2 linked regions of the Thermosphaera aggregans genome follow. The protein of the gene in region 2 binds, or shares a complex with, the protein of the main gene of each other region. Links are inferred from orthologs where the notes say so. Each region holds a gene or a part of one and is shown on either strand. Other genes may lie near its edges.

What was found.
Region 1: the proteins of IMZ38_RS02675 (region 2) and tuf are in contact, whole or in part, in a crystal structure (PDB 7CSL), measured with the Pyrococcus horikoshii proteins. The link is inferred for Thermosphaera aggregans from one-to-one orthologs. Residues at the interface, in WP_010884146.1 of Pyrococcus horikoshii: Phe4, Leu6, Val7, Val9, Arg11, Met13, Pro14, Thr15, Asp16, Pro17, Leu38, Ala39, Lys40, Glu44, Pro45, Ile46, Ala47, Phe48, Gly49, Leu50, Tyr56, Leu58, Arg60, Asp61, Glu62, Glu63, Tyr65, Ser66, Phe67, Asp68; in WP_010885563.1 of Pyrococcus horikoshii: Val16, Lys20, Ser21, Lys62, Arg65, Glu66, Arg67, Gly68, Val73, Ala74, His75, Ile88, Asp89, Ala90, Pro91, Gly92, His93, Asp95, Phe96, Lys98, Asn99, Gly103, Ala104, Asp227, Val228, Tyr229, Ile231, Val234, Val237, Val239.

What each region holds. Positions count from the first base shown.
Region 1 is NZ_CP063144.1:64,759-75,568, reverse strand. The notes cover bases 6,635-9,482. They hold tuf (translation elongation factor EF-1 subunit alpha), read right to left. Parts: upstream 8,793-9,482; coding sequence 7,476-8,792; downstream 6,635-7,475. Other genes in these bases: IMZ38_RS00385 (30S ribosomal protein S7), read right to left, coding at 8,998-9,482; rpsJ (30S ribosomal protein S10), read right to left, coding at 7,101-7,412; IMZ38_RS00405 (30S ribosomal protein S13), read right to left, coding at 6,635-6,774. Also shown: IMZ38_RS00460 (DUF2118 family protein), read right to left, coding at 1-310; fni (type 2 isopentenyl-diphosphate Delta-isomerase), read right to left, coding at 307-1,419; amrB (AmmeMemoRadiSam system protein B), read right to left, coding at 1,506-2,369; rpsB (30S ribosomal protein S2), read right to left, coding at 2,380-3,042; IMZ38_RS00440 (DNA-directed RNA polymerase subunit N), read right to left, coding at 3,053-3,253; IMZ38_RS00435 (30S ribosomal protein S9), read right to left, coding at 3,263-3,688; IMZ38_RS00430 (50S ribosomal protein L13), read right to left, coding at 3,681-4,136; IMZ38_RS00425 (50S ribosomal protein L18e), read right to left, coding at 4,141-4,503; IMZ38_RS00420 (DNA-directed RNA polymerase subunit D), read right to left, coding at 4,506-5,348; IMZ38_RS00415 (30S ribosomal protein S11), read right to left, coding at 5,358-5,759; IMZ38_RS00410 (30S ribosomal protein S4), read right to left, coding at 5,759-6,280; more of IMZ38_RS00405, read right to left, coding at 6,286-6,634; more of IMZ38_RS00385, read right to left, coding at 9,483-9,612; IMZ38_RS00380 (bifunctional nuclease family protein), read left to right, coding at 9,731-10,219; IMZ38_RS00375 (30S ribosomal protein S12), read right to left, coding at 10,252-10,698; IMZ38_RS00370 (NusA-like transcription termination signal-binding factor), read right to left, coding at 10,755-10,810. UniProt on the Methanocaldococcus jannaschii protein: GTP hydrolase that promotes the GTP-dependent binding of aminoacyl-tRNA to the A-site of ribosomes during protein biosynthesis.
Region 2 is NZ_CP063144.1:447,753-464,034, reverse strand. Bases 8,240-10,946 are described here. They hold IMZ38_RS02675 (elongation factor 1-beta), read right to left. Parts: upstream 9,876-10,946; coding sequence 9,603-9,875; downstream 8,240-9,602. Other genes in these bases: pth2 (peptidyl-tRNA hydrolase Pth2), read left to right, coding at 10,942-10,946; IMZ38_RS02665 (hypothetical protein), read right to left, coding at 10,153-10,821; IMZ38_RS02670 (zinc finger domain-containing protein), read right to left, coding at 9,889-10,110; IMZ38_RS02680 (CDC48 family AAA ATPase), read right to left, coding at 8,240-9,548. Outside these bases: IMZ38_RS02740 (hypothetical protein), read left to right, coding at 1-48; IMZ38_RS02735 (DUF2283 domain-containing protein), read right to left, coding at 61-279; IMZ38_RS02730 (hypothetical protein), read right to left, coding at 289-609; IMZ38_RS02725 (PUA domain-containing protein), read left to right, coding at 716-1,864; IMZ38_RS02720 (NOB1 family endonuclease), read right to left, coding at 1,839-2,387; IMZ38_RS02715 (NAD(+)/NADH kinase), read right to left, coding at 2,347-3,171; IMZ38_RS02710 (class I SAM-dependent methyltransferase), read left to right, coding at 3,242-4,225; IMZ38_RS02705 (DUF371 domain-containing protein), read right to left, coding at 4,181-4,648; IMZ38_RS02700 (protein-L-isoaspartate O-methyltransferase), read left to right, coding at 4,691-5,374; IMZ38_RS02695 (hypothetical protein), read right to left, coding at 5,371-5,817; fen (flap endonuclease-1), read right to left, coding at 5,959-7,020; IMZ38_RS02685 (ArsR family transcriptional regulator), read right to left, coding at 7,069-7,326; more of IMZ38_RS02680, read right to left, coding at 7,338-8,239; more of pth2, read left to right, coding at 10,947-11,253; tRNA pseudouridine(13) synthase TruD, read left to right, coding at 11,250-12,341; IMZ38_RS02650 (transcription elongation factor), read right to left, coding at 12,350-12,847; and 3 more genes. UniProt on the Methanocaldococcus jannaschii protein: Promotes the exchange of GDP for GTP in EF-1-alpha/GDP, thus allowing the regeneration of EF-1-alpha/GTP that could then be used to form the ternary complex EF-1-alpha/GTP/AAtRNA.

The sequences.
Region 1 (10,810 bases), 390 kb from region 2 along the record:
TCGAGATAGCTATTGTTGAGCCTGAGGCTTCAAGCAGGTACAGCTTCTCCCCATTCTCAACCAGGATGCCCTTGTAGCCGCCTTCCTCCTCCTTGTATACTACTATTACATCTCTTAGGAAGCAGGGCTTCTCCAAGTCCATGTACTCTAAAAGCTTCTCGAACGGCGTGTTCACAAATACTTTGACGCACTCACCTGGCACAGCATCTCTTGCAAGAGCGACGTATACATTGCCGCCTTTGAAGCATATTTTCTTCCCTGATTCAACACCGTTTTCAACATAAGCCTCGGGAAAGAAGTAGTTGCTCATTTCCTAAGCATCTCCAAGTACTTGTCGAGGCTGAAGCCCCGCGAGGACACGTAGTTTCTTAAAGCCGGCCCAACAACCACGGGTATTCTCCTTAGATCGCTTAGTTTCTCAGCACCTACCAGGAACATTATTGTTTTCATTGATTCAACGTACTCGGTAACAAACCTTGAGGCTGATTCAAACCCTTCCTTCAAAAGCCTTGTTAAAACAGGCTTCGCAAACCCGGCCATGTCCGCGCCGATCGCCAGGGATTTGACAGCTCTTAAACCATCCCAAACCCCTCCCGAGGCAATAATTGTTGAATCCGGGCTTGCCAGCCGCGTCTCGATAACGGAGAGCGGCGTGGGAATACCCCATTCCCCTATCAGCTGCGCAACATGTTTTCTAACATCGTCAGCGGTCCTGTACATTTCAACCTTCACCCAACTGGTCCCGCAGGCCCCGGCAACATCGAATACTCTAACCCCTGTGTCAGCGGTGATCTTCCTGACAACCTCGTATGAGAGACCGTTCCCAACCTCCTTGATCAAAACAGGGACGCCAACCTCCTTCACAACCTCTCTCAGAACGCTGAGTGCTTCAAGCGAGAAATCAGTATCCCCCTCCGGCTGTATGGCCTCCTGGGCTGGGTTTAAGTGTACGGCGAGCGCATCGGCTTTCACAGCATCGACAAGCTGTTTAACCTCCTGAACCCCGAGTGTTTTAAGAGTGTTGAAACCTATGTTCCCTATCAACGGGATATTGGGAGCGGCATCCCGTGCAACCCTGTAGGTTTCAACCACTTCACTGTTGAAATTGCTGGTTAGGATTGGCCTCTGGCTTCCAAGCCCTAATGCTATCCCGTGTTGACTAGCTATTTGAGCAAGCCTCCTGTTAATGTCAAGGGTTTCGCGAGCCCCTCCGGTTATCCCGGTTATCATGACGGGTGCTTTAAGCTCGTAGCCTAGGAACCTCGTGGACGTGTCAACACCTTCTCTCCGGAAACCAGGAATTGCCTGGTGGATCAGGATTATGTCTTTGAAGTATTCCTCACACCTGTCCTTGAAGTCGACGTCGCGGTTTACAACTATTTCCAAATGCTGTATCTTCCTCCAGTAAATATCGCTCAACAGTCTACACCTTTAACATGAAGAATTAGCTAAACAGACAATATAAAACTAGCCAGATAATTGATCGGGGGATTACGGGTTTCAAACTACTGTGTTGAAAACCTTATAGACGCGTACCCGACAACGTGTGATTTATCGCCTGACACGTCCCCGCTCGTCGCATATTTCAACAACTCAGCCCTCGCGCCTGCTCCCCCCTTGAGCTTGGCGTACTCTATTAAAACCATGATGCCGCCAGGACCGCACACCGACACGTCCTCCCTGAGCAACGTGTTGTAGAAGCCTGCTGAATCAAGCCTGAGTATCATGGATATTGCCTCCTTATCCTTCCTCACCGTTACATCGTGGGGGTCGTAATGGTTGAAATCACTACTCGCAACAATGATTATATCCCTCTTCAACGAGGATGCTGCTTCAAGGAGTGATTTAGCAACGTCTCTTGCAACATCAGGGGTATGCAGCCTCATGACCACGGGGAGTATTCTAACCCTGTCCCCGTAAATATACTGGATGAACGGGAGCTGCACCTCAACAGAGTGTTCCTCGAGATGTGCGTACTCGTCAAGCTCTGCTATGCTGCTTTTATCCGCAAGGGTTTTCGCAAGCTCGGAGTCTACTTCGAGTAGACCCAGCGGTGTTTCCCACATGCCGCCAGGGTATACTGAGACCAGAGCTCCATAACCCGTGTGATTCGTACCTATTACTACAACTGTCTCAGGGACGCCGTCAAGAGCCATTTGATAGTAGGTGTGGGCTGCGACGGGGCCGCTGTAAACATAGCCTGCGTGAGGCGCGACGTAGCCTACTGTCTCCACCCTTCTAGAAGGCGAGGTCTCAGGCAGTTTCCCAGGACCTATTTTATGGGTGAAAGACCATTTGATAATGGCTTCGAGCTCGCGCTTGCTATCAGGGTAAAAATAACCTGCTACAGCCGGGTGCCTCTTCTTCAATACTTCACCCCTAGACCTCGGCCTCGAACTCTGTGGGCTGCTCAGGGAGCTCCCCGTTCGGCGGCAGGGCTCCACGCTCCCTGAGAACCTGCCTCGTCAGTATCCAGTACAGCAGGGCCAGGCTCTTCCTCCCCTTGTTGTTCCCTGGGATTATGAGGTCTATGAAATCGGTCTTGTTATCCGTGTCGGCGAACGATACTATTGGTATGCCTATTTCAGCAGCCTCTTTCAAAGCCTGCGCGTCAGCCCTCGGATCCGTCAGCAAGACTATGTCGGGCTCGTAGTACCATTTAAGGCTTGGGTTTGTGAAGGTTCCGGGGAGGAATCTCCCAGTGAATGTTTTACAGCCGATGTACTGGCACATCTTGTTCACAGGCTTCTTACCATACTGTCTAACAGATACCACAGCTATCTTTGCAGGCTCGTACCTCGCTAGGAACTTGCCAGCTATTCTCAACCTGTCATCTATCTTTCTCACGTCGAGAATGTATAGGCCATCGCTCCTAACCCTGTACACGAAGGGCTCCATGAACTTCGTGCATATGTGCGTGCCTATGTGAACACCGGCTGACAAGTACTTGTCCACTGGAACCAGTAGCTCTATAACCTTCTCTCCCGGCCTCGGGGTAACGGGCTGCTCGCCCAGACCGCTTATATCCTCGCTCTCGAACATGCTTCTCACCTCACGATATCTTGGGGAACTGTAAAACCTCTTTTGAAACATCCACGTATGATAAAAACATTCTCCTGCAACAATATCTTTTAACGCCTAGATCATCTAAAACCTTACCCGGCTCCTCGCCTGCCTTAACCCTCTTCTCATACTCCTCCCATAAGTGGCCTATGGGGGCGCCGCACGTGAAGCATCTAACAGGGAAAAGCATGCTGCACACCTACCTGTAGCTCTTCTGCCATCTCCTCCTAGCGCTGTATCTACCCCACTTCTCCGACTCGGTCCTCCTGGGGTCGCCGCTCAACATGTGCCTGTCGTACTCGGTGAATATTTTCTTAACCTCTTCATCATTGTCAACATACTCTAGCAGGCCTCTCGCTATAGCTGTCCTGGCAGCCTCAGCCTGGCTCATGACGCCGCCTCCTCTCACCTCTACTCTAATGTCAACCTTCCTCCACAAGTCGCCGACGAGCATTAAAGGCTCCATCATCTTAACCCTTGCCAGTTCCACTGGGAATACCTCGAGGGGTATTCCGTTAATCCAAACCCTCCCAATTCCTGGCTTAACGACTGCTTTAGCAATGCTTGTCTTCCTCTTGCCCGAGGCTACGACGATCTTAAACTTTTCGACAACAGTTTCACTCATTCAAACCACCCCTCCAACCAAGCGCAGCCGCTACCTCGCTCACGTAAACAAAACCCTGCTTAAGCCTGGAGGCATCGGCCTCCTCAAACCTGACGAACTCCCTCCCCTTCAAGCCCTCAGGGGTTCCAACGAATATTCTCAGCCTCTTCAACGCCTCCCTCCCCTTGGGCTGGGTGTAGGGGAGCATTCTCTTGATAGCTCTCTTCATTATCGTGACCGGGGATCTCGGCCTTTTAATCCCGGATTTCTCCGGGTTACGATGAGTTTTAGCTTTCAAAATATTCTTATACCCCTCGATAACCCTGCTTCTCTCACCGCTTAGAACGGCTTTCTCAGAGTTAACTATTACCACCTTGTATCCTTCGAGCAGTTTCTTAGCAACAATGCTCGCTAATCTCCCCAAAATCTGGTTTGAAGCATCAACGTAAAGTATTTTCTCCTCGCTCACGGTCTCACCCTATTATCTTTACATTCGACCCTTTAGGATTCTCCCTAACCAGGTCTGTGAGGCTAAGCACTCTGCACCCTGCTTTCAACAACTGCTCGTATGCTGTTCTAGAGAAGCTGTAGGCTGCGACAGTTATCTTGTGATCTATCCTCCCGGAGCCCAGTACCTTGCCCGGGACAACCACGACATCGCCCTCCACGGTATACCTGTTTAAACGGCTCAGGTTTACTGCTCGACGCCTCCTAGTGGGCTTCGCCAACTCCTCAGCTACCCTCGCCCATATCGGGGCGTCATGGATTTTAGAGGCTTTTTCAAGCTCCCTAATCGTTTTCCTCAAGACTATGCTTGTCTTCTTCAACTCCATCATGCTTAAACACCCTTCTCCCTCAGCGTTTCAACGAAGTCGTCAAGCTTTTTCTCAAGTATTCTAACAGACTCTAATAAAACATTTCTAGCTGATAAAGCACCTGTTAACTCAAGGGTTAGTATGAACTCGTCCTCCTCATGGCTTACCTTGATAGCTCCTGAGGGACATATGTTTTCACAAATCTTGCACATGGTGCAGTCCAGTAGCTTGCCGCTCCTAACCTTTATCTCCCCGGATTCGAAGGCGAGAACCTCTTTAGGGCAGGCTTCAACACATTTAAGGCAGTCCTCTCCTCTGCACAGCCTCTGGTTCACAAGTATTTTTGGAACATACTTGTGCGCTGCTACCGAGACAGGGCTCCACTTAATATGCTCCTTACCTCTTCCAAGCCTAGCGTATGCTTCGAGCTTAACTTTCTGAGGCTTTATCAGCTTCACTATCGGGATCTTCCCGAAGCTAGGCTTCACGTCAGGGTCGCTTGACACCAGGAAGTCGCTGTAGAGTGTTACTGGCTCATCCCCTCCCTCTCCTTCAAGGCTTAGGCGGACAAAGCAGTCTTCCGAGAACAATCCTTTCTCACCAGCCTCCCTGCACTCCTCGGGGCTCTTATACTTCCACAATGCCTCGTTGCTTGTCAGCGGGATTAATCCCAGCCTGTGGGCAAGGTATTCGTCGTAGAAGACTGAGGAGTTCTCCATGAAAGCTACGTAGTCAACAGCCATTGTGGGTACTTCGGATACTATCACTCTCCTAATAGAGTTTAAAAGGTGGAGGCTGACCCCCTTGATCCTTAGCTTAATGAACAGTGGTTTCTGCTCCAAAACCTCTATCTTCAAGCCGGACACACCTGTGGATTAGACCCTCCTTCCTCTCCTGCCGCCTGGACGCCTCGTGGTGTCGTGAGGTATCGGTGTCACATCCTCGATCCTGCCTATTATGAACCCTGCTCTAGCCAAGGCCCTGATGGCTGCCTGCGCCCCGGGGCCAGGGGTTTTGGATCCGTGTCCTCCGGGAGCCCTCACCTTTATGTGTATAGCGGTTACTCCTTTATCCATTGCTTCATATGCTGCTTTAGAAGCAGCTATCATTGCCGCGTACGGGCTTGGCTTCTCCCTGTCAGCTTTAACAACCATTCCGCCGCTGAACCTGCTAACGGTTTCAGCCCCGCTTAAATCCGTGATGTGTATTATAGTATTGTTCAAGCTGCTGTAAATGTGTGCTACTCCCCATTTAAGCTCTCTAGCTGAGAACGCCATCAAGCACCACCCTGCTGAACCTGCTGAATAGGCTTCTCCTTAAACGGGCTGAATGGAGCGTAGTCTATGAGGGGTTCTTCCTCAACGGAGACAATGTACCCTGGTGATGTAACCCTTCTCCCAGCGACAGCTATGTGGCCGTGAACTATGAGCTGCCTCGCCTGGTAGATAGTGTTAGCCAACCCCTTCTTGTAAACAATTGTTTGAAGCCTTCTCTCGAGAAGGTCTTCAACCTTAAGGTTCAAAGCATCCTCCAGTCTCGCGCCCTCCTTGAGCAAGCCTAGTTTAACCAGCTTGCTTATTAGGATCTTCCCCTCTACTTCTCGGACTTCAGCAGGCTCGCCGAGGAGTGAGCGGGCCCTGTGCCTGAAGTAGCGTATTATTGACGAAGCCCTCCACAACTCCTTCTTGTTTCTCAAGCCGTACTGTCCAAGGAGCTTGGTCTCGTACATTAAAATATCCTTTCTCCAAGGATGTCTTGGACCACTCCACTTCTTCCTAGGCTTCTTTGGATCACCCATTCACATCACCCTTGTTTAGACTGTTGTTGCTGCTGCGGACCCTGCCTCTTCTTTCTTACTCCAACAGTTACTCCAAGCCTACCGGTCGTCCTTGTCCTCTGCCCGCGCACTTTCAAGCCGAGAGCGTGCCTTACTCCGCGCCAGCTCTTCACCCTCTTCTCCCTCTCAATATCTTCTTTCACGAAGTAAATGAGCTCAGCACCTACTAGGTGGAGGTCTTTACCGGTGGCGTAATCCTTCCTCCTGTTAAACATCCATGAGGGGAGCCCGTAGGAGCTCGGGTTTTTCACAAGTGCTTCAATCTTCTTCACATCCTCGTCTGAGAGGTAGCCGATCCTGGTGTTAGGGTCTAATCCAAGTATGCGGGTAATCGCGAGAGAGAAAGTATACCCCAACCCCTTAACCTCCGCTAGCCCGTATATCAACGGGAGAGACCCGTCTATATCTGTCTCCAGCACGCGTATGATCTGCCTGAAAGATTGCTGAACGCTCACTTCTCCCACCGCATAGTAAGCAGTATCCTTTAACTAACCATGTAGTAATCTGTTTTTAAGCTTATATCATATTTTAAAACTTACCCATCACGCCTTAACGATCCCTCTTAGAATAACCTGTCATGGAGCGCCGGGGGCGGGATTCGAACCCGCGCGCCCCATTAGGGGCACTGGCTGACCGGGGGATTATTCTCCAGGCCAGCCCCTTAGACCGCTCGGGCACCCCGGCACTGTTAAAAATATTAGGCAACAAGGAGCTTTAAAGATAGCTCCGGGATGGTGGTGTTAAAAGACTAGGAATGCTTGACCTATGCCTTGTTTAAAAACTAAAGCTCTATCTCCATCCAGATCTCCGGTGGCACACGGATACGTATTAGTTGCTTCATGACTCTCTCGTCTTCAGCAATGTAGAGTAGTCTCTTGTGAATCCTCATCTCCCATTTCTCATACTTCTTCTTCCCCTCGCCATGGGGTAGTTTCAAAGTCCTTATCTTCAACTTCTTCGTTGGGAGGGGTATAGGCCCCTTCATGCCAACTCCTGTCTTCTTAACAATATCGGTTATCTTCCCTATGAAATCCTCGAGCACATCTATGTTCGTGCTCCAAATCTTTATCTTAACCATTCTCACCGTCGACATAAGCACCATCCTTTTAAGCAACCTGCTTAAAAACATAAGCGTTTTAGGGGTTTAAAAAAACCTTTACTTCTTCTGCTGCTCTAAAACCTTAACATCTAATACCTGGCCGATACCTATGGTCTTGCCCATGTCACGCATCGCGAATCTTCCCAGCGCCGGGAAGTCTGAATACTTCTCTATCACCAGAGGCTTTATCGGCTTGAACTTCACGATGGCGGCGTCACCCTGCTTCAGGAACTGCGGGTTCTTCTCAACCTCCTTACCGGTTCTCGGGTCGAGCTTGGCAACTATCTCCGTGATCCTGCACGCCACGCTAGCGGTGTGGACGTGGACCACTGGTGTGTAGCCAACGGTTATTGCTGTCGGATGCCACATTACGAAGATGCGGGCTGTGAACTCGTCTGACACTGTTGGCGGGTTCGTCGGATGCCCTGCCACATCTCCTCTCTTAATATCCTTGCGCTCAACGCCTCTCACGTTGAAGCCGATGTTGTCGCCTGGCTCAGCCTTCTCGATCTTCGTGTGGTGTGTTTCAATGCTTCTTACCTCTCCGATCACGCCCGGCGGGTTGAATATTAGCTTGTCGCCAACCTTCAGTATCCCTGTTTCAACCCTTCCAACCGGGACTGTTCCAACACCGGAGATAGCGTAAACATCCTGAATGGGTATTCTCAAGGGCTTGTCAACAGGCTTGCTCGGAACCTCCAGCATGTCTAATGCTTCTACAAGCACTGGCCCAGTATACCATGGCATGTTGGGGCTTCTCTCAATCAGGTTTTCACCAGTCCATGCTGAGACAGGTATGAACGGTATCTTCTCAATATTGTAGCCAAGGCTCTTCAAGAACTTGCCCAGGATCTCCTTAACCTCCTGGTACCTTTTCTCGCTGTATGGAGGCTCGGCAGCATCCATCTTGTTGATGGCAACGATCAGCTGGTTGATACCCATTGTTCTCGCGAGCAGGGCGTGCTCACGGGTCTGGCCCTCAGGGCTCATACCAGCCTCGAACTCACCCTTCCTAGCACTCACAACTAGTATGGCAGCGTCAGCCTGGCTTGCACCGGTAATCATGTTTTTAACGAAGTCCCTGTGTCCGGGAGCATCGATAATGGTGAAGAAGTACTTCTTGGTCTCGAACTTCATGTATGATAGCGATATCGTTACTCCACGCTCACGCTCCTCCTTCATCCTGTCAAGGAGCCATGCGAACTTGAAGCTTTCCTTACCCATCTTCTTCGATTCTTCCTCGATCATCTGAATGGTTTTCTGGTCGAAGTACCCTAAACGGTAGAGTATGTGTCCAACCATGGTGCTTTTTCCATGGTCGACGTGTCCTATGATCACCAGGTTCAAATGTGGTTTTTGCGGCACAGAGCTCATTCGCACTCACCTGCTATCTTTATCATGTTCATTGAGTTTAATAAATTGAGTAAGTCTTTTTAAAATCTTTTTACAACCAACGCGCCCTCCCTGGGAACCTACTAGTGGACGGGGTTAAGGCTTTGTAATATACAGTGCTTCATTGAAAAGTGGTTTGAAGCCTTGTGAGAAGGGATCCCGGGGATTGAAAAGAGGGCGGGAAACGCTACCTGCTGCTTAAAGCTATTCTCTCAATCTCTTCCTTCTTCTGGATCGCGTAGCTCTTTGGGTCGTTGTTTGAAGCAGCTATTATCTCCTCTGCCAGGGCTTCCTCAATAGTGATCGGGTTGTCGAAGGCTTTCTCCCTTGCACCATCAGTTAAATGTCTAAGGGCTAGGTCAATCCTCCTCATAGGGGAAATGTCTACTGAGACATGGTATGAGATACCGCCGTACATGATCCTGGTTGTCTCCTCTCTCGGGGCTGCATTCTCGATTGCGCGGACCAGTACCTGCAACGGGTTCTGACCGGTTTTCAAATAGATGAGCTCGAAGGCTTTTTTAACAATATTGTAGGCGAGGTGCTTCTTACCCATGTTTTCTCCTGGACGCATAAGCTTGTTAATCAACCTTTCAACTATTGGCACCTCGGCTTTCCCAAACCTCCTGTGCTCATGCCTCCCGCTTGTGTGTGGAAGGATGTAGGGTTTAAGGCATATGTACTTCTTCAGGCTGGGATCCCTTACCTCAATGTTATCATAGGTCCACTTGCCGAAAAGCTTGACCTCGCTCAACTTCACAACGTGTCCTTCACTAGCCAATGTAAACACCTGTATAACCATAAACAGTTTAACAGGCTTTTTAAAATTATTGCAGATTCACGCATTCCCCACTAGTCTCAGACCCTGATGATGCTTTATTAGACCATTTATTAATCAGGTTTTCCAGGAGGCATAGCCGTTGAAGCCGTCTTACCTGTTGGTCGAAAAGATATCGACGAGTCTTTTCGCCGGCGGAGAGGTTAGTCCACGCTTAATCCTTCACCTCGAGGATGGGAGGAGGTTTTACCTTGAAAACGTCTCCTACGACATCTTCGTCTCAATAAGGAGGAACCTTGAAGAGGAGGGTTTGGACGAGGAGCGATCCATGATCACCGATGTGATCGAGAGCGTTCCCGAGTTTATAGCCGCGTTGAGTAGGAATCTTAAACACGTTGTAATAGACAGCTTCAACCCTGACAAGGGGGTTTACAGCGCGACAGTGGAGTTTGTTAACGGAAAGTTTTCAACAAGGAGGAAGATGATCCCTAGCCACGCTATCTATCTTGCAATAATTGCGGGTAAACCCGTCTACGTTAGCGAGGAGCTCGTGGATGAGCAGGAGAGGCTTTACAAGATTTTCGAGGAGCTCTCAAAGCTTGAGGATAGAGAAGAGGATTTTGAAAAGTAGCTTTACGGCTTCAACAAGTTAAAAGCTTAAACCTACCTAACAGGCTTCTGCTTCTTACCCAGCCAGAGAGCTTTCAAAGATACCCCGTTAACCATTACTACCTTATACTTCACTCCGGGAATATCTCCTAGAGACCCTCCCATCGGGCCTCCAATACCTTCAATAACTACTTCATCGTGCTCGTCAATATAGTTGACTCCACCGTCCCACGGGACGAATGCTGTAACCACCTTGCCGTTTTTCACAAGCTGGACGCGGACACATTTTCTCAGGGCTGAGTTTGGCTTACGGGATTCTACTCCAACCTTTTCAAGAACTATTCCCCTAGCCATTGGCGCTCCTTCAAGCGGGTCCCTTATCTTGCCTTGCTGCTTAAGCATCCTGAGCTTGAAATCCCTCTGGCTCCACCTAAACTTGAGACGCTTCCTCTTCAGCTTCCTTGCCGCGTACATCCCGTATGGTGCTTTCTTGCCCGGCATGGTTTAATCCCTTAACTCTTCTTCTAGACTCAAATAGTTTCAAGTATTCTTAAATTTTATGCTATAATGAGAGAGTCGATGTTGAAGTGTCTCTTTAAAATAATCTTTGCTT
Region 2 (16,282 bases):
CTGCCCCCGGAGCACTCGTTCGTCCGACGGATTGTACGAGGATTTTAAACTAAAAATCTTTTAAAGAATCGCTGCACCGATTTTCTCGCTGAAGTTTAAAACCATTATTGAGACTAAACGCCCCTCTTTGAGTCTGAAAACCACGTCGCCATCCTCACTTAAAACCTCCTCGTCAGCATCCCCTATCTCCGTGGCAAAGTTTAAGTACAGTATGTCGTTTTGCTTATCGTACTCTATCCACATGTTGCCGAGGTTTTCGATAAAATACTTCCTCTCCACGTTAAACACCTATAGAGGGGATGCAACAACATCTGAGAAGTCAAGTGGTAGCGGCTGGCTCTTAGCCTTGTATTCATCGTACTTCTTCTCGAGAAACGCCTTGAACACTGGGCACGTGTCGAACTTTCCCTCCCTGTCGCACTTGGTCCCGAGAGTTATGAAGCACATCTTCGTCCTTTTGTCAAAGTACGGGCATATCTTGTGATACTGCTTAGCACTCTTCAAAATCCTGTTAACCCACTTCTGCTTCTCGTCCACGGGCTTCTTCTCCTGCTTATCCATTAACGCCTCGTTCAGCTCTTTATCAGTTATCCTTGTAGAGGAAGACACTTTAGCCTCACCTCTTCCACAAACGAATCTCTGGCTAGTAAATCCTATATTGTTTTATAATCTAATAAGGATTTCCTAGCTCAACTAGAACAGGGAGCTTCGGGATATGCAGGAAGGCCTGTTAAACGAGCTTAGACGCGTTTACGGTAGTTTAACCCTAAGGCTGGTTGAGTCTTTGAAGACGCCGCCTAGAAGGCTTTACATCCGGGTCAACACTTTGAGAGCAAGCATTGAAGCGGTTCTTGAGGAGATGGAGAGGGAGGGGGTTAGGGCTTGGAGGGATGGAGAGATTGGAGAAGCTGTTTACGTTGAGCTGAAGGGCCCGTATAAACTCCCCGGGGATGTTGAGAAAACTATAGTGGTGGATGAGAAGACCGCTGTCTCCGTGATGATGGGTTCCAACCTGTACAGGCCCGGTGTCTTGAAGGCTGACTCCTTCAGAAGGGGGGACATGGTTAGGGTGGTGTCGAAGCATGGGTTTTACGTCGGTGTTGTTGAAGCAACAGTGTCTTCCAGCGAGTTGTTCAGGATGAATAGTGGCTTAGTAGGGGTAAACGTTGCCTCCGTCTACAGCGCCCCGAGGATAAGTGAGCTCTCGGTTTACCGTAAGGGATTGGTTTATCCGCAAGGACTTCCGGCGATGGTTACTACGATATTTCTAGATCCTCGCGAGGGAGAGCTGGTCGTAGACTTGAACGCATCGCCGGGTGGTAAAACCGGGCACGTAGTCCAGTACACTAGGGGGAGGAGTAGGGTTATAGCTTTCGACCGGAGCGAGTCCAAGATTACGGTGTTGAAGTCGAACCTTGAAAAACTGGGCTTGGCAATGAATGTCCTCCCCATCCCGTACGACTCTAGGTATGCACACCTGGATTTCAACCTTAACGGAAGAGTTGACAAGGTTCTTGTGGACCCACCGTGCAGTAACATAGGGGTTAGGCCGAAGCTAGTTTTTGATAAAACTATGAGCGATGTTTCAAACAATGCCAGCTATCAGAAGCAGTTTTTGAAAACTGCTCACAGCTTGCTGAAGAAAGGGGGCATAGTAGCTTATTCAACCTGTACTCTAACGTCGAAGGAGAACGAGGAAGTAGTATCATACGCTGTGAGGGAGCTCGGATTTGAAAGCGTTGAAGCTGAAACACTGTTCACGCGGTGCGATAAAGTCTATTTTGAAAACATAGTAGGCTACAGATTCCACCCGTTAAACAGTGACATGCCTGGCTACTTCATTGCTTTACTGAGAAAGGCCTGACCCTTTTGATCTCGCTTCCGCATAACGGGCATGTTTTCTCCCCGGGCTCGCCTGGGACATACCCGCACACGGGGCATTTCTCCAGGTAAGCCCTCTCCTCTGAGATGCCGTAGGTCCTCAACGGCTTGAACCCGATTCTTAAGTGGAGTAGAAGGTTTTGCAGACTGTAGTCATCTGTGAAAACAAAGGTTCCGCCAGCCTCCTTAAGCTCAAGGGCTAGGGCAGCTACTTCAACATCAGTCTTCGAAAGCTTTGAAACCTCACCTATTGAGGTAGCATGCTTTAATACTTTTCCAACGAACTCTTTCCCCGGGGATTTAACAGTTATTAAACCAAGGTCTAAAGCCTCCTCCAAGGCCTCCTTGTTCTCGCGATCCTTCACCTCTTCCACTGCGCGAGGAGTCGTGTATAGTTCGATCTCATGCCTCGGCAGGAGCCTGTATATTTTCGCTAGAAGGGCTGACGTGTCCAGGACAGCTGTTTTAAACCTGGGGGAAGGAAACCCATCTCGACTCGATGACATTTTTGAGAAGATCCCTCCTGGGCTTGAACCTTATCACTCTAAGATAGTTGTTAGAGCCTGAGACAACCACCTCTTCTCCACGAGTCAGCGTCGCTATTTTCTCCCCGTCGAAAAACATTGATGAAAAACCCCTGCATGAAACCCTTACGTTTGTTGAAAAAGATGGAAGGATTATGGGTGGAAGGTTGAGCTGCATAGGGTTCAACGGGGTTATAATGATCAAACTGTTCCAGGCGTCAACTAAAGGTCCTCCCGCGGACAAGTTGTAAGCGGCTGAACCAGGCGATGAGGCGACCAGGACGCCGTCTCCTTCAAACTCTAGCCTCGAACTAATCCCCGGGGTGTTGATAACTATGGAGAAGCCCGTGATCCTTCCCTGATCTATTGAGGTTAAAGCGAGCTCGTTAATGAAAACCCTGCAGTCGCTCCCCCTACAGGCTTTCAGCCTCGGATAGTACTGAACTATGAACTCGCCGTTCAAAACATTCTCAACAATCTCCGGGAGAGGCATGGTAATCGGGTCGAAGAAGGCTCCACGCCTGCCGCAGTGAATAGGTAGGATGAAAGCCCCTGTTCTCTGAATAGTGCTGGATGCTTTGAGAAACGTTCCGTCTCCTCCAACCACGACGACGAGTTGTGTGTTCTCTATCTCAGCCGGTAGTAAATCGTCAACAGTGAACAATATGGTTTCAGACCCTCTGCTATAGAAAGCGTTCGAAAGCTCCTTAACCATTTCAATACACTTAAGCGTTGGCTTGTATATCAACGCTACCTTGGAAAACATTCCAATCCACGATCAAACATATGTTAAGCTAAGTAATATAGATTTTAATTAGCTGAGCATGGTGACTGGTTTGGGCGGGAAAGTGCTTTGCGTGGAAGTTGAAAAAACCCGCGCTGAGAAAGCGATAAAGGCTTTGAGGAAAACCGGCCTACTCCTCGAGGACTACTTAATAGAGAGGGCAGGTGACAAGGTACTCATACCTGTTGCTGAGAAGCCTGAATCCATCGATGAAACATTGTTCAGAGTTGTCGAATGCGCCCCGGGATACAAGAAGAAGATAGCTGTTAACCCTCCCTCATACGATTTGCTGGGAGATGTAGCAATTGTGAGGAGCAAGGTCTTGGAGCATAGAGCGTCGGAGGAGGTTGTGGATGCGCTTCTAAAAACTCATCCAAGGCTGAAAGCAATATATGTTAAGGAGGAGACTGTTGAAGAGTATAGAGTACCGGTTCTCAAACTCCTATGGGGAACCCCGGTTGAAGTAGTTGTTGTTAAAGAATACGGTTTAAGCTTCAAGATCAGGCTTGGAAAAGTCTACTATAATCCAAGGCTAACAGAGGAGCATAGGAGGCTCGCATCCCTGGTCAGGGATGGCGAGATCGTTGTTGACTTATTCTCAGGGATAGGCGGGTTCCCAGTCCACATTGCATCATTGAAAACCGCACTGGTCTTGGCAAACGATTTAAACCCTGTTGCCCACGAACTCTTAATAGAGAATATTAAATCCAATATGAGGAGGCTTAAAGGAGTCATCATACCGTTAAACAATGATGCAAGAGACATCCCTGATCACCTCCCGAGGAAAGAGGTGGCTCACAGGGTGATCGCAAACCTCCCTAAGGCAAGCCTAGGCTTTGCCGAAGTCTACGATCAAGTCCTCGCGCCTGAAGGCATCTTACACCTATACGTTCTAACAAGAGATGTCTACACCAGCATTGACGAGGTGGGCAGTGTTCTCCCAGGGTGGAGAATACTCAGCCACAGGCTTGTCCTAGAGTACTCTCCAGGCTCAGGGATTTACAGGTTCGATATCATCAAGCCTGAGCACGTATAGCTTAACCGTTAACACGGCGTCACCGCTTTTCAAACTATTGACCAACCCTCTATCTAGATCCCCGGCTGCCTTCGTCGCGTAAACCCCTATTGTCGCGGGCTCGACATAGCTACTTCTCCTGATAATGATTCTTCGAGGATCGGTAGCAGTAATTTCTCTCGAACCATGTGCTATCAGGTAGTCCTTAAACCCGCCTGCCTCAAGAACAATTAACAATATGTTTCTCGGAGACGTTAAGGCAGCCTTAAAATCACTGGACAGGTTTGACGCAGCCTTGTCAGCATTAACCCCTATTATGCAGTCCCCTCTCAACGTTAAATCACAATCCCTCGTTATCTCCAGCGTTGTCTTATGCTTAGCCGTAACGTTTGGGTGGCCCTTTGCGCGCACTATCTCGCTGGCAACTATCATCCCTAACCCCATGTTTAATTAAACCATAAACCTAATATTTTCAAAGGGATCGCGTTGAGCTTTCACGAGCAGAGGAGTAGAGTTGTCGAACTCCTAGTTGACTCAGGCTACTTGAGAAACCCCAGGATCATTAAAGCTCTCCTAACAGTGCCGAGGGAGTTGTTCGTCCCAGAGGCGATGAGGAAATACGCCTACCATGATACCCCGCTACCCATAGGCTGGGGTCAGACGATAAGTGCTATACACATGGTTGCCATAATGACCGAGGAGCTGGATCCTGAGCCGGGCAACAAGGTGTTAGAGATTGGAACCGGGTCGGGTTATCAGGCCGCTGTCCTGGCTGAAATAGTTGCCAAGCAGGACTCCGGTGGAGGACACGTGTACAGTATTGAGAGAATCAGCGAGCTAGCCTCGTTTGCTAGGAAAAACCTTGAGAAAGCAGGATACTCGGAAAACGTCACGGTACTGGTCGGCGATGGAACACTGGGCTACAGGGAGGCTGCTCCCTACGATAGAATAATAGTAACTGCTGCAGCCCCGGATATTCCTCCGCCACTGCTGGAGCAGCTAGGGGATCCCGGGATCCTGGTAGCACCGGTGGGGGACAGGTATTTCCAAAGACTCTTAATCGTTGAGAAGAAGAATGGGAGAATAAATAAGCGGTGGGGGATAGAATGCGTGTTCGTCCCTTTAATAGGCAGGTATGGATGGAGCGTGGAGGAAAGGTGGAAAAATTAGACTGGGGGTGGGAGAGGGGTTTGCTCCTGTGCAACGGGTTTCTCCGGCGGCTTCCACGTTAATCCGAGAATCCCTCCTATCAAGCCCAAGACAAAGCTTAGGTAGAATCCTCCGCCAACAGTGATCAGGCTTACAATAGAAAGGATTATCCCTATTATAGACCAGGTTTTAACCTTGCCGGGTTCACCACTACGAATCTTAAAAGCGGCAACGATCATTAACAAGCCAATTAACAAGGCTATTGCCCCGACTATTATCATCACAGTCCCTATCGCGAAAGCCGTGAGGAACCCCATACCGGTTGGAAGCGGCATTGATTCTTCAAGGGGAATCTCCGCGCGTAGCAAGGCCCCTATCGCTAATGCTAGTATCGCGAAGAGCAGTAGGATAATGCCTGAAAGCAACATCAGCACGAACGCGGTTGTGGGTTTTTCACCGCTCATGAGCTTCACAAAGTATTTTATGTTAAAACATATCTATAAACGCGATCCTGCCACTTCTTAGCATAGGTTGAGGATAGGGTTCGGAGCGGGTGGTTTTTCTCGATTTAAATGTTTTGAACCTACCTGTTAACAACGCGTAAGCTAGGAGGGCTTGGCAAACCACTTGCCCAGCCCGGTCTGAACTCCTTTAATATTCTCCTTGTATGCTTTAGTAAATCTTTCAAGCGCGTTCTTCACTCTATCCTCGCTAAAATCGTGCTCGTTAACAAGGATCTCGAAAACCAGTTTCTCATCGGGCTCCCTCCACTCTATCTTGTACGAGTCTGTAACAGGGGGTTGGAGGAAGTATTTCTTAATCTCTAGGACATCAACCTCTACGCTGGACTTGAGCAAGGCTTTAGGAATCTTCTCGATCGACCCGTATGTTTTGACGAGCTGGTAGGCTTTCTTAACCCCTATCCCTTCGAAGCCTTCCGGATTATAATCCGTGCCTACCAGAATCCCTATATCTACAAGGTTCTCCAGGGTCAGGTTAAGCTTGGAGAGCAACGTGTTAAGCTCTATCATCTCAGGCTTGACCTCGATGTATTCCTCTCTTCTCGGAAGCTTTCTCTTCCCGCTAATAGTGAGATTCCTTATCAGCCTGGGGGAGCCGAAGAGGAGGCTATCGTAGTCCTGGCTTGCGGAAGCGTAGGCGTCGCCCTTCTTAACAAGGTATGCTGCCTGGGCCTCACCCTCGGCTGGTGCCTGAACGTAGGGAACTCCGAGAGCGTCTAAGAGCTTTTTAGCCTCCTTAACCATCTCATCAGTCAGCTTCGAAGCCATCATCGCGTATCTTCTAGCCGCTTCCAAATCACCTGCTTCAACAGCAGCCTCATACTTTCTAGCAGACTCCTCCTTCAACGCTCTCCTGCGCTCAAGCTCCCTAGCTTTAAGCTCAGGGGGCTTCCCGTCAAACACGTAAACTATTTTCAAGCCTTCCTCAACAAGGTTTATAGTCCTGTAGAAAAGCCCGCTCAAGTGGCTCGTGATCCTGCCCTGGGAATCCATTAGAGGGGTTCCATCCGGCTGCCTTATGGCTGCTAGGAACTGGTACAGGGCATTGTAGGCATCTATCGCGATAACCTTCCCCTTCAATGAGCGCATGTTCTCAATAATGATCTTGGCATCCTCTGGTATGAGGTCTTTAAGGTTTACTCCCATGTCTCTCCCACGATCATTAAAATAGTTGTTTAAAACATTTAAAACTATTCACTTAAAAAGCTCGGGAAAGGATGGTGAAAGCCGTATAACGAATTCTTTTCCAACAGGCTCTACCTGGATATAACCCGATAGCTCCAGCTTCATCAAGGCTTTGTAGAGCTCCGCCTTCCCCACCTCGACCTCGTGCTCCTTCTTCAAGATATCTATCAGGTCGGACTCCGAGACTCCCTCCGGATGGTCGATCACGATCTCCAGGATCAGTCTGAAAAGAGGGGTAAGACGCCAGTAGCCCGGGTTATACTTCATTAACAACCACCTTAAACGTAAACCTGAGGCTTTAAGTGAGACCTGGGGAGTTGCTGCCTCGCCCTAACCCCCCATTCCAGGTAATATCTCAACATATTATCATTAATGCTTGGCTTAATAATCTCTAACGCCCTGTTGAAATGCTTCACTGATACCTCCTTAACGTTGAGGGATTCTCTCAGAGCAGACATGACCGCTTCCCTAACCACCGCCTCAACATCTGCGCCGCTGTACCCCTCTGTTCTCCGGGCGATCTCCCGGAGGTCTACATCCCTTGACAAGGGTATGCTTCTTGTCTGGATCCTGAGTATTTCAAGTCTCGCGTCATAGTCTGGCGGGGGAACATAGATGAGCTTTTCAAGCCTTCCAGGCCTCAGCAACGCGGGATCTATTAGGTCAGGTCTATTGGTTGCCGCTATCACAACGACGTTTTCAAGCTTCTGAATACCATCCATCTCAGTAATCAACTGTGTTACAACCCTCTCAGATACTCCAGAGTCCAGCTCGGCACCTCTCAGCGAGGCTATTGCATCTATCTCGTCGAAGAAGACAACCGTGGGTGCATGTAGCCTGGCTTTCCGGAAGATCTCCCTCACAGCACGCTCAGACTCTCCAACCCACTTGCTCATGATCTCGGCGCCGCGAACAGCTATGAAGTTGGCGCCGCTCTCGGTTGCAACAGCCTTGGCGAGGAGCGTTTTTCCGCATCCGGGAGGCCCATAGAGCAGTATGCCTTTCGGAGGCTTGATCCCGAACTTCTCGAACACCTCGGGCATTCTCAAGGGCCATTCAACACTCTCCTTTAAAGCCTGCTTCACTTCATGAAGCCCTCCTATATCGCTCCAGTGAACCTCCGGGACCTCGACATATATCTCTCTTAGACCGCTGGGTACGATGCTCTTATACGCGAACATGAAGTCTTCAAAAGTAACCTTAACCTTTTCTAAAACCTCTTCTGGTGTAGGCGGATTGGACTTTTCAAGAGGCACATACCTTCTCAAAGCATGCAGGACAGCCTCCTTAACCAGGGCGGCGAGATCAGCGCCGGTGTACCCGTGGGTCATCTCTGCGAGCTTGACCAGGTCGACATCCTCGCCGAGGATGCCAGATTTAACAAGCCTCCTCGTGTGGATTTGAAGTATTTCCAGCCTGCCCTTCTTATCTGGCATAGGTATTTCAATCTCCCTGTCAAACCTGCCAGGCCTCCTCAAAGCAGGGTCGACAGCATTAGGCCTGTTCGTAGCCGCTATCACTATGACGTTCCCCCTGCTCTCTAACCCGTCAAGTAAGGCTAGGAGCTGGGCGACAACCCTCCTCTCAACCTCGCCTATGACCTCATCCCGCTTCGGCGCAATAGCGTCTAACTCGTCTATGAATATTATTGCAGGGTTCTTCTTAGCCTTCTTCCTCGCTAGCTTGAAGATCTCCCTAAGCCTCTGCTCCGACTCACCGTAGTACTTGCTCATAATTTCTGGACCATTGATCACGATGAAGTACGCGTTAGCCTCGTTAGCCAACGCCTTAGCAAGCAATGTCTTGCCAGTGCCTGGGGGACCGTACAGGAGTATTCCCTTAGGCGGGTCTATGTTCAGCTTCCTAAACACTTTCCTGTACTTGAGCGGTAGCTCAACCATCTCCCTAATCTTCTCGATCACGTTGCCTAATCCGCCAATGTCTTCATACGTTACTCTCGGAACCTCCCCGACAGGCTCCTCGAAAATGTAGAGCTCTGTTTCGTCAGAAACTATCACAGGCCCCTTCGGCTTCAAGGTGACAACTCTGAAAGGAATGCTCATCTCCATTATGACTACGTGGATTTCATTATCCTCCATCAAGGGCCTTCCAATAATCCTCCTCTTAACCTCTTCCACCACGCTTGGGTCAGCGGGTGCGAAGTAATTGGTTGGAGCTAGCTTAACCACCTGGGCGTACTGTTTCTCAACCTTCTCCACGAAAACAACCTCGTTAATGTTCACGCCCGCGTTCTTCCTGGTAACCGGGTCAAGCCTTATTACGCCCAAACCCCTATCCTGGTCCCTGCTTGCAGCAGCTATCACGGCCGTCTCCGACTCTCCCTCAACGAGGAGGAGGTCTCCTTCCAATATACCGTGCTTATCCATTACCTCAGGGTCCAGCCTCGCTATTCCTTTATGTAGGTCCCTTCTATCAGCGTCTAGTACTCTTAGAGGTATTCTCAACTTATTCCCTGCCAAATCAAGCACCAGCGTTAACAACCTATAATGTTGAGTGTGAAAAACCCTTAATATAAGAAATTACTAAGGAAGCCTGTAAACAGCTTCAACCTCGACCTGGCTGATGCCTGGAATACTCATTAAAAGGTTCTCCAAGGGCTCTGTACCGCCCTCGGTTTCCTCAGGCATAGCTATTAACAAGCGGAGAGCTTTCAATCCGAAGGCTATGGGTTCCTCATCGCTAGCCTTCACCTGATATCCCTGCGGCAGGCTCTGCTCTATCCGGGCTTTCAACTCGTTCAACGGCGTCTCCACGTCTTCTGGGAGGATTTTAACCACTACAGCAACCTGAGCCATTCACACCACCTCTTCAAGGACCCCTGAACCCGCAGTTAGGGCAGGCGTACTCAACTGCTTGCTGCCTGCACCTCTTACATCTACGGATCAATACCTTCCCGCAGTTAGGGCACATGAACTCCGTACCATAGTCCCCGGGCTCCATGATCCTGTGGCAGCTATCGCACACCGGAGGTGACGCTGCTTCTTCAACAACGATGCCGGCCTGCTGCGTTAAACTGTACTGTGCAACCATGTAGCAACCACCATGCTTAAGCAATCAACAGTTTAAACGTGATTAAGGTATTAAAAATATTCCCTCAGCAACTTGCAGGCTCTTGCTCTTCCGCAGGTAAGTTATCGCAATTAGCCCAAGGGTGAAGCCAACTGTTACCGCTGCCAAACCCATAGGGGCAAGGGCTGGGTTAACCCTGTAGTATGCGCTTGTCGAAAGTAGTTCTAGGATTGCCACACTGTTGAAGAAGAAGGTCTCGGTTAGCTCAACGTACCTTATCAGCACGCCGTTGACATACTTGGCTGTAACATTTGAGAAACCTGTTGCTGCCTGATAACTCTCCGCGAACTCGCCAGTATACGAGGGGTTGGCGAAGAATCCTATGTAGGATGATGAGGGCTCAGCATCCAGCCTGTCAACACCCTTGCTATCCCTGAAACTGTTCTCAACCATCTCCAGGCTTAGGCCGAAAACCTCGCAGTCACCGGTTAATCTAATCCTCCTGTGATCGCCAATACTGTACTCCACAAAAGGATATGACACGCTCTCCACTCTAACCGTAAGAAAAACTTTAACCGTGCAGAACTGATTACTTCGTGAAAGCGTTACAGTGTACTCGTAGTTGAAGAAGTCTCCAGGGCCGTAAACAGGCTCCACGCCTTGCGCGCTAGCCGTTGAGGCCATGGCTAAAAATAGTAGTGTCAGGATTGTGAAACACGATTTAGCACTCATCAAGTCCACATCCAAGCATTGAATAATCCAGCGGGAACTAATATATGAGGAGTATTTAATAATTCTTGTTGAGGGTTTAACGGATTGAAACAGGTTATAATTGTTAGAAGCGATCTCGGGATGAGCAAGGGAAAGCTTGCCGTACAGGTTGCCCACGCGTCGGTGACAGCTGCTTTCGAAGCATACCGTTCGAGAAGGGAATGGTTTGAAGAATGGTGGAGTAGTGGGCAGAAGAAAGTTGTGGTAAAGGTTCCAGGCGAGGCCGAGCTCGTCCAGCTGTATGAGAAAGCGGTGAGGAGTGGGCTTCCAGCATCCTTGATCAAAGACGCTGGGCTGACCGAGCTGCCTCCGGGAACGACAACGGCCGTTGCAATAGGTCCAGCGCCTGATGAGGCTGTTGACAAGCTAACAGGCGGGTTGAAGCTTCTTTGACCTACTACCCTCATCCATTAGATTACGTGACTGGGTTGAAGCACGTTCTCACGCATCGGAAAATAAGCACCGAGCTCAAGATCACCCCTGACACGTTCACCGTGGAGGAGGTTGTCAACTTTCAAGAACTAGGCTTTAACAGGGAGAAAGGCGAGTACGCGGTATTCAGGGTCACTAAGAGGTCTATGGATACTTTACGCGTTAAAAGGCTTCTCGCAAAACAGATCGGGATTCCTGACTCCAACATTATTCACCTTGGGTTGAAGGATAAGGAGTCCACAAGCACCCAGTTCTTCTTCGTCAAGAAAACCCTGGTTAGCAACGATCTTAAGGAAATTTGTGGCGAAAACTACGCCGCTCTCCTAATAGGCTTCGCACGTGCGAAGCCCACGAGAAAATCACTAGTCGGGAACAGGTTTAAGATAACCCTGGAGGCTTCAAGACCCGGCGATTACAGTATTGCCGAGGATTTGCTCAGGCTTATCGTTGCTTCGGGGTTGCCATCATACTACGGGTATCAGCGATTCGGGGTTGAGAGGCCGATAAGCCACCTGCTAGGCAAGCAGATTCTTCTTGGAAGGGAGGACCGGTTCAGCAGGTTCTTCCTGAGAGAGCATTATCCATGGGAAAAAATGAACAGTGCTGTTGCAAGGATTAAAGGATCATTCCCGGGGAGACTGTTTTACGAGAAACTATATGTTGAATCACCACTATCCAAGGGTTTAGAGCTTGTGCAGAAATCAACGTCGAGAATCCTTGTGGAGGCTTACGCTAGCTACCTTTACAATCTTCTCTTAAACAAGCTGGTCGACACGTGCGGGTGGGGCTGTCTAAACAGGGTGCTTCCAGCCCCTGGCTGCGGTGAGGAGGGCTCAACGCTTTACACGGATCTCTTCGAGAAGGAGGGCTTAAACCCTGACAGGATTAGCGAGCTGGGATGCTGGTGGAGGACGGGGTTGTTCAAGCCATCCAACATCAGCTTAAAGCATGCCAACAATCTCCTAGAGATAGGCTTCTTCCTGAAACAAGGATTCTATGCGAGCATGGTGTTAAGGGAGTTGTTTAAGGAGAACTTGGTTTTAAAATAAATCTCTTATTACTCGAAAACAATCCTGGCCTTCCTGCCGGTTAACTTAGCTATTAACTCCTCGAACGTGGTTCTATTTTTCTCCAAAAATCTTCGATCCCTCCTCGGAACCCTTACGTTAACGATTTCCGTTCCATCGGGGAGCCAGACCTGGTTCACGCCGAGGAGTGATGCAGGACTGATCACCTGCTCAATAAGCCTTCTCATATCGCCTGTCTCAACAATTATTTTAACCTTAGCGTCAAGCTCCCTGCTAAGGTGTTTTGAAACCTCCTCAAGCTCGGCCTGCTCCACGCCGTCGCGGAGTATCAGTATGAATTGATCACCTGCCATGAAAGATTTCACATACTCCCCGTTCCTCAAGACCTTGTGCTTTTCCTCAATATCCATTAAAGCCTTCATCACTTTAACCTCATCAATATCGACAACGCCTGTCTCCACTTTACGCTGGCAGCTAGGGCATAAGATGCCGCTTTTAACGCATATCCTGTCCAGCGGGTATTTCAAGCTACATCATCACCGTATTACTCTTCAAAGGGATTTTACGATTAAACAGTAATTTAAACTCTTTTTCAAGGAGAAAGGAGGGATATAATTATTCCTGAAGAAATAAGCAGTGCTCCTCCAACAGTTCTCAGCGTCGGCTTCTCCCTGGACAGGAGCTTGACAGTTAGCTGGGATAGCACCGGGGTTAGCGCGGTGGCTACCGCAGTGGCTGAAACACCTAACTTGTTTATAGAGTAGATGAAAAGGAGCATTCCAATACTCCACCCTAAAACCCCTGTTATGAGCGAAGCCTTGATCAAAGGCTTCGAATCCCCTTTCCCAGGACCCCCTTCCACGATCAGGCCGGCGGGGATGAAGAAGACTGCTATGAACCCGAGCCTCATCACGGTGAGGGTTAAGGTGTCAGCGTATAGGAGGGCCACCTTAATCATAGATGTTGCAAGACCCCATGAAATAGAGGCAACAACAGCGTATGCAACACCCTTCACGTTAAACCTTCCCCCGTTGCCGTTTGAAGATGCTAGGACAATGCCTAGGAAGGCCGTCAAGCTGCCGGCAACAACCGGAAGCCTTAAGGGCTCGTTCAGGAAAACCGCCGCTACGAATTGGGAGACGAAGATGTACGTATAACTTATTATCACCGCGAGGGAGCCGCCGAGGAGTTGAATAGCTTTAGTGTATGAAGCGTCCCCTATTCCGGGCCCTAGCAGAGCCGAGGCCAGAATGACTGCGACACCAGCTTCCGTAAACCCTGGAAAGCCATGACTATTGATCAGCGCGAAAGGGATGAGTGATGCAAGAGCTGTGAGAGCCCTGAACCCGGTGAAAAGCACCGGCTTAATATGCTCCCTGTACTTAGAAATTACGGCAGGGTTCAAGCTCCACATCAGCGATGCCACTATTGGTGCGAGATAATCCACTTTAACCACCCTTCTTCATATGCATACTTATTCGCTCTTAAAGAATATACAGAAGAGACGTTTATACTTATACATTGTTTGAAATAATTACGTGTCAAGGAATCTTACAAGATGTGAAGGATTCCACAGGAGGAAGGGTTTCTTTTAAAATTTTATAAGACGTGGAGAGGTTATTACTAGCAAGTAAAAGGTGTAAATGCTTGATTGAGGTTAACAGTGTTTCAAAATCCTTTGGCAGGCTTAAAGCCCTTGACAACGTCTCATTTAAAGTGTATAACGGGGAGATAACGGGCTACGTAGGCTTGAACGGTGCTGGCAAGACCACAACTATTAGAATAGCTGTTGGAGTACTGCCCCCGGATTCCGGGGACGTGTTAATCGACGGCTTATCGGTGACGAGGGATAAGAAAAAAGCTTCTGAAAGGATCGGGTGGGTTCCAGAGCTTCCCATTTTTGAAACAGACTTTAAGGCGCTGGACTACTACGTGTACCTAGCAGGCTACTACGGCATACCGCCTACCGAGGCGAAGAGAATGGGGAGAGAGGCTTTAGAGATGCTGGGTCTTGGAGACGCGTTGAACATGAAGCTTGCCGCTTACTCGCAGGGAATGAAGAAGCGCTTCGCCCTAGCGGTCTCACTGATCAACGACCCCCCAAACTTCATTTTCGACGAGGTTTTAAACGGCCTGGACCCTAAGGGAATAGTTTTCTTCAGAGATCTAGCCGTGAAGTTTAAGAAGCAGGGTAAGGCTGTATTATTCTCCTCACACATATTAAGCGAGGTTGAAGGAATAGCTGACAAGGTAGTATTCATCCATAAGGGCAAGATCATCGGTGTCTACATGATGAGCGAGATCGTGAACATGGCTAAACCATCCCTGATCATGAAGATTGACAGGGTTGAGGAATCCCTCAGCATTCTCGAGAAGTATGGACGGGTTGAAACCAGGGGTGAGTACGTGGTGGTCTCAGGCTTAAACGCTTCCCCAAGCGTAATCGTCAAGGAGCTCGTGGAGAGCGGCTTCAGCGTACAGGAGGTTAGGAGTGAGGAGAGAAGCCTCGAAGAATTCTTCTTCAACCTGATAAGGGGGAAGGGTGAGTGATGTGAACCCCATTTTCTACGACTTTAAAAGAGCCTTCATACGTCCAGCAACGCTAGTGACACTAGCAGTTTTCATCCTGGTCGGTGTTGGGCTATCATACCTAGTATCCATCTCGCTTAGCATGGGTGCAGGATCTTCTTATCCAGCTTTCCTCGCAAAGCTTGACGTTGAAACCGGGGAGTTAACCATGCACTACAACATCTACGACTCAGAGATGAGACGAACCACAGCTAACGTCGAGGTAAACCTTCTAGTTGAGGAGAACGGGGTTTATCAAACACTGAAAACATTTGCTTTCCGGGCGGATGGCTACCATGTCGTTGAGACAACGCTGGAGTCTGACATCATAAGGTCGCTACCTGAGGATACGGGAAGGTTGCTTTTCGAAGTAAGATCATCAACGCCTTTCGGATTCAACAGTATAGTGGCACGCTTCATAAAGGGAGGCGGAGGAGTGCTCTATGCTTCCACCCCTCTTATCTACTTCTCCAGCCTCGACGGCACGAAGTCGGTGTATTCAGCAGGCTACGTGTTTCTAAAGAATGATGAGCTAACTATTTCAATGTTGATTGAGCCACCCGGCGATGGCTTCGAGCTATACTGCACGTTTTCCACGGACACAGGTAACGCTGGGCTTGAAAAAGCATTGTTAGCCGGTAATGTTTCAACAGGGCTTAATGTTTTCAAGACCAACGCATCGGAGCTAGGCTTGAATGCTTCAACTACAACTGGAATCATGCTCTACCTTAAAAACCCCGAAGGCCTTACCTACTTGAGTGGCGCATTACCTGTGATCAGGATCCAGACAGGGATTATTCAGCGACGTATTACAAACATCGCTCTCGGCACAGCCGGGCTCGGCTTATTCTCCCAATTCTTCCCAATAGTGGTTCTATACCTCGCATACACTCTCGTCGCTAAGCCGAAGGGGATTGGGGCATTGGAGTTCCTCATAGCCCGCCCTGTTACAAGGCTAGAAGTATATGTCACGAGGTTCACGGCCGGGGTTTTAACCGCTCTAGCTTCAACAGGGGTTTTCTTCGCAGCATTCAACGCGAGCATATTCTTGCTCACCGGCTACAGTATCGAGGCATCTTACACTGTGATACTGTTCCTAGGCGTTGCTGGATCACTCATAGCTTTCTACAGCGTCTGCTACATGCTTTCAACAGTGGCAAGCGGGGGTAAGTATCTCGCGGTCTCAATCATCCTGTACCTGTTCTTCACAATGATCATGGGGATCCTGGTATTCATCCTAGCATACTTCATGCACGGTTTCACCCCCAGGCTTGTCGAGGAGCTGCAGAAACTCCAGTATACTAGCTACTACTTCAACCCCCTCGGCTTAACAAGCTTTGCAACATATTTCGTAAACAGGGCAGAATTCCCTGATATCTATGCAGAAGTCTCTG